2 linked regions of the Persicobacter psychrovividus genome follow. The protein of the gene in region 1 interacts with the protein of each later gene in a pairwise test. Links are inferred from orthologs where the notes say so. Each region holds a gene or a part of one and is shown on either strand. Other genes may lie near its edges.

Region 1 (2,922 bases):
ATTCAATGAACTGCACTTCGCAAGTGCTTTTGAGGTGTTTATTACCCAAGGTAAAGATTGTCAAATGGTGATGGAAGGCCGTCCGCAAGACTTGGATTTAGTTAAAATCAAGACAATTGACAAAAGCCTAAGTGTTAGCATGCAAGACGGTCGCCACAAAACAAAAAAAATAACCCTCTACTTTCAAGTCAAAGATATCAACGAGGTGCAGACTTCGGGAGCTTGTAATGTGTATTCTAAAAATGTACTGAAGTCAGATAATTTGCAAGTCAGGGCGTCAGGTGCATCAAAAATGAAGCTTGAACTTAACACAAAGAACGTTGAAGTTCGCTGTTCGGGTGCAAGTAATGTCATGTTGGTGGGGACTACAGATAATTTTATAGCGAAACTTTCTGGTGCGAGCAATGTAAGAGCCAAAGATATGATTAGCAACCAAGTGCATGTTTCCATGAATGGCGCATCAAACCTTAAAATCCACGCCAATAATTCCATAGAAGGTAACTGCTTAGGTGCATCGTCTGTGAAATTTGTAGGCGATCCTCAGCGTGTCTTGGTGAATACTTCAGGCGCAGGCTCGGTACAGCGATTGTAAGGCTTTATTGGATGTTTTATTTGTCCACAGATTACTTATTCCTTGTTTTTAGTTCAAGTGTCTCGCTTGGACTAAAAATTTAATGGCCTTTGATCCAAGCGGGACGCTTGAACCAACCATTATCACGAGCCGGACTCTCGCGATAGTGGATTCATCCTAACCACAAAAAATCAAATAAAAAAGCCTGGCAATTTGCGTTGCCAGGCTTTTTTTAGGTATAAATTAACGGGAGGTCATTTTCAATTGCTTATTGACATCCTTGATTTTCTGTTTCAACTCATTGTCCTTTTCCAACATATCATTGACCGACTGCACGGCGTGAATCACTGTTGAGTGATCTCGGCCACCGAAATGATAACCGATGGACTTTAGCGAATGATTGGTATATTCCTTAGAGAAATACATGGCGATCTGCCTTGCTATCACGATTTCCTTTTTACGGGTTTTCGCTTTCAGGTCCTCCACTTTCAGTTTAAAATATTCCGCTACGGTCTTCTGAATGAAATCAATCCCTACTTCCGTTTCGATATCATGGACGATATTCTTCAGGATTTGCTTGGCCAAAGGCACATCAATGTCCTGCCGAACCAATGAAGCGTGGGCGATCAAACTGATCAGCACCCCTTCCAACTCACGGATGTTGGTATCGATCGTATGCGCCAAATATTCCAATACATCTTCAGGAATGTTGATTCCGTCTGCCTGCATTTTTTTCTGAATAATGGCAATTCTCGTTTCGAAATCTGGCGTCTGCAAATCTGCGGTCAGCCCCCATTTAAATCGAGACAACAAACGTTCCTGCAAGCCTTTCAACTCTCTTGGCGGGCAATCGGAAGTCATGATAATCTGCTTACCCGACTGATGCAAGTGGTTGAAAATATGGAAGAACATCTCCTGTGTTTTTTCCTTTCCCGAGAGAAATTGCACATCATCAATAATCAGTACATCCACCTGCAGATAGAAGTTCTGAAACTCCCGCATTTGGTTGGCCTTCAAAGCCTCAATAAACTGATTGGTGAATTTTTCAGAAGATACATACAAAACGAATTTGCCTGTAAAGTCCTCTTTCCGCAAAATCTCGTTTCCTACCGCCTGTACCAAGTGTGTTTTCCCAAGCCCAACGCCTCCGTAAAGCATCAAAGGGTTGAAAGAGGTAATCCCTGGCTTTTGTGCCACGGCAAAACCTGCCGAACGCGCCAAGCGATTACAATCGCCTTCAATGTAATTTTCGAAAGTGTAATTGGGGTTCAGGTTAGAGTTTTTCACACTCTTATCTATGGCCTGAATATAAAATGGGCTTGTATAGTTATTCTGGTTTTCGGATCCGTCTTTTTTCGGTCCTGTTTTGCTGGACTTGGAGCCGTTGGGCAAATTAACCGTGTAAGGCTGGTTGTTTTCATTACCACGATCCACGATCACCGAATACTCCAGCCGACCATTTTTACCAATCTCTTTATCGATTGCTGCACGCAACAAATAAACGAAGTGCTCTTCCAGGTATTCGTAAAAATACTGGCTCGGCACTTGAATGGTCAAAACAGTACCATTCAGACGCAACGGCACGATAGGATTAAACCAAGTGGTAAAAGCCTGTTCTGATATATTGCTTCTTACAAATTCAAGGCAGCGTTGCCAAACCGATTGCGCATCCAAATTCATTACCGAATAAAAATTAACCCGATCTTGGGAGGTTCCAAAAAGGAAACCAAAATTGATAAAAAATCCCTTAAAAAAAAAGAACTATCGATTTTCGATCACTAAAGTTGAACGTTTTTCCCGTTAATTCCACTTTTCTTTTTCTTTCGATCAAAAGTAACTTGAATTTTCCCAATCCTTACCCCTGACCAGCCCGAATGATTTATCAGTACCTCTTCGCCTTGTGGGTTTTTCACATACACTGGTGCGTCCATAAAAGTATGAGAATGGCCTCCCAGAATAATGTCGAGCCCACTGACCGCCTGCGCCACTTTTACGTCATCCATTTTTGGACCATCGTACTTATAGCCGAGGTGACTCAGACAAACCACCAAATCACAGCCTTTATCCTGGCGTAATTCCTTCACCATCTTTTGGCTTACCTTTATAGGGTCAAGGTATTTGGTTTTGCCATAGTTTTTATCCCAAACCATGCCGTCGAGCTCTACACCAAGTCCGAACACGCCAATTTTCACCCCCTGGCGCTCAAACACTTTATAAGGCTGAAAGCGATCCTTGAGAATGGTTTCGCTGAAGTCGTAATTCGAGCAGATGAATGGGAATTCTGCATATTGCAGCATGTTGCGGATGCCCTCCAGCCCGTTGTCAAATTCGTGATTCCCAAGATTTGCCGC
Region 2 (2,866 bases), 480 kb from region 1 along the record:
GGTCTGAAAAAGGGGCCAATGCAATAAAGTCGACAGGATGATAGAAGGAGCGTAAATCGTGATTCCGGCCGCCAGCCCCCGCTGAAACAAAAAGAGAAAAGCCGCCAGGGAACGTGTTTTTAAATCGAAACGCCCTTCAAGATACTCATATGCGGTGAAGACGTTCAGCTTGTAAAAGATGGGAATTGCGGTAACACAAAGGACCACCATAGCCAGTGGCATCCCGATATAAAATTGCATAAACCGCATACCGTCGGCGTAAGCCTGCCCCGGAGTAGAGAGGAAGGTGATCGCACTCGCCTGCGTGGCCATAATCGAGATCCCGACGGTCCACCACTTCAGCTCCTTATCGCCGAGTAAAAATCCCTGAATATTTTTGGCATTCTTGGTTTTCCAGATGCCATAGGTTACAATAGAAAAAATTGTCCCGATCAATACTACCCAATCCAGCCAATTCATGATACCAATGACGATAAAAGGGTAAACAACAAGACATAAAAGATAAAGATCCCAATAGTGATCAGGTAGAGGTTAGTCCAGGTACCTGCTATGGGTGGTTTAGTATCATCGGGCTGATCCCAAAAATTCATAGGGGTTGTGTTAGGTTTTAAAAAAGGTTGTTGACTGCCAAAGCAGTAAAATTCTGAAAGATCAAATTACGCAAAGCATCAGCAGGGACAAAAAAAACACGCTGAAAAAATGACTTCAGCGTGCTGGTGTTCCTGTTGGAATATCTTAGAACGGTGGATTGGCACCGTTTTCTTCTTCTGGCGGAATATAATCCGGTGTTGGTGGTGTACCCAAAGAGGAAGGATCGTTGGCCTTGGACTGAATGGTCATCACATTATTTTCAGAATCGAAAGTTGCAGTACCATCAGGTATGCGGGTCATGTTCTGAAAACCGCCCATGTCAAGGTCCTCAAATTTGGTATACTTACCGATAAAGCGCAAAGGCACCGTATCCAAAGCGCCATTACGGTGCTTGGCAATAATTACCTCTCCCGTTCCCGAAGTTGGGTTACCGGCCTCATCCTGGGTAATACCATAATACTCCGGACGGTAAAGGAACATCACCATATCGGCATCCTGCTCAATCGCTCCAGATTCACGCAAATCGGAAAGCTGCGGACGTTTATCACCTCCACGGGTTTCCACCGCACGCGACAACTGCGAGAGTGCAATAACTGGCACATTCAGTTCCTTGGCCAAGCCTTTCAGTGCACGGGAAATCGAGGAAATCTCCTGCTCACGGTTTCCGCCACTTGCGGATTTAGCATCACCGGACATCAACTGCAAATAGTCAATGATGATGATCTGAATATCATGCTGTGCCTTCAAACGACGACATTTGGCGCGAAGCTCCAAAATCGACAAGGCAGGGGTATCATCAATAAAGATCGGGGCGTTGGTCAGGCGGTTGGTACGCTCCACAAGCTGCTCCCACTCAAAATCCTGCAACATTCCTTTTTTCAGCTTCTCGGACTCCAGCTCTGCTTCAGCGGAAATCAAACGATTCACCAGCTGAACATTCGACATCTCGAGCGAGAAAATCGCTGCGGGTTTTTCAAAATCCACGGCGGCATTTCGCAGCACGGTCAATACAAAGGCCGTCTTACCCATCGCAGGACGGGCGGCAATAATCACCAAATCGGAAGGCTGCCAACCTGCCGTTACGCGGTCGAGTTGTGTCAGACCAGAAGGGACACCTGTCAGGCCATCTTTCAAGTGCTTTTTCGCTTCAAGCTCGGCAATTGCTTGCCCCATTACAGAACGCATATCGGCGACCGACTTGCGAATATTGGAGTTGGTAACCTCAAAAAGAGAGCGTTCGGTATCGTCAAGCAACTGAAATACATCACGGGTTTCATCATAGGCTTCGGTCTGAATTTTCGAAGCCACCTGAATGAGTTCCCGCTTGATCGACTGCTCGGAAATAATCCGGGCATGAAACTCCACATTGGCGGCATTGGAGGTTTTGGAAGTCAGCTTGGAGATGTATAAAGGGCCTCCCGCTTTTTCCAGATCACCATTTTTTCTCAGGCGGTTGGTCACCGTCATCAAATCTACCGGCTCTGCATCGTTAAACAGATCACGAATCGCCTTATAAACCAGCTTATGCGGTTCTTTATAGAAACTCTCCGGACGCAGGATATCGATCACATTGGTCAATGCATCTTTCTCCAACATCAACGCACCCAAAACCACTTCTTCCAGCTCCGATGCTTGTGGAGGCAATTTCCCTCCGGCCATCGTGCTCGGCACCCGTGTTTTGGTAGGCATTTTACTTTCTGCTGGTCCCCCAGTTACAGGCAAGCGAAATGCTCCGGTTCCTTTTTCTTTATTCTCAGACATATATATTCGTGATAACGGCCTATTTGATTTTCAACTGTGTCTTATAGCACTGACAATAGCCATGCCACCCTAATTTCACAATTAATAAGATCACAAATATAAGGCATCCGATCCGAGAAACAAGCATAAGGCGGGCATCAATTCTTAATTTCCGTACACAAAAGTCGTCCCTGCCCTCAGGAGGAAAGCACTGCAATCCTTGGGGCGGCTTGAATAAATTTCTATTTTTGTTCTCCTATTAAGTATCATTCCCCATGGAAAATAACAACCCACTAAAAATACACCTCATTGCAATGGGAGGGGCCATTATGCACAACCTCGCTATTGCACTAAAAAGGGCTGGGCACCTTGTCACGGGTTCCGATGACGAAATTTTTGACCCCGCACGTACCGCCCTTCAGCAGGAAGGCCTACTCCCTGACACCGAAGGCTGGAATGCCGAACGCATCAGTGAAGACCTCGACGCCATTATTCTGGGGATGCATGCCCGTTCCGATAACCCGGAGCTCCAGAA

The links. The genes of interacting proteins can lie anywhere in the genome.
Region 2: the proteins of dnaA (region 1) and dnaB interact in binary tests that used the Escherichia coli proteins (3 or more experiments, as listed by UniProt). The link is inferred for Persicobacter psychrovividus from one-to-one orthologs.

The regions. Positions count from the first base shown.
Region 1 is NZ_AP025292.1:2,654,532-2,657,453, forward strand. Bases 34-2,922 are described here. They hold dnaA (chromosomal replication initiator protein DnaA), read right to left. Parts: upstream 2,252-2,922; coding sequence 815-2,251; downstream 34-814. Other genes in these bases: AABK40_RS11245 (head GIN domain-containing protein), read left to right, coding at 34-592; AABK40_RS11255 (bifunctional metallophosphatase/5'-nucleotidase), read right to left, coding at 2,350-2,922. In the rest of the region: more of AABK40_RS11245, read left to right, coding at 1-33. UniProt on the Escherichia coli protein: Plays an essential in the initiation and regulation of chromosomal replication. Binds in an ATP-dependent fashion to the origin of replication (oriC) to initiate formation of the DNA replication initiation complex once per cell cycle.
Region 2 is NZ_AP025292.1:2,171,068-2,173,933, forward strand. Bases 9-2,841 are described here. They hold dnaB (replicative DNA helicase), read right to left. Parts: upstream 2,281-2,841; coding sequence 736-2,280; downstream 9-735. Other genes in these bases: AABK40_RS09235 (sodium:solute symporter family protein), read right to left, coding at 9-459; AABK40_RS09245 (UDP-N-acetylmuramate--L-alanine ligase), read left to right, coding at 2,607-2,841. In the rest of the region: more of AABK40_RS09235, read right to left, coding at 1-8; more of AABK40_RS09245, read left to right, coding at 2,842-2,866. UniProt on the Escherichia coli protein: The main replicative DNA helicase, it participates in initiation and elongation during chromosome replication. Travels ahead of the DNA replisome, separating dsDNA into templates for DNA synthesis.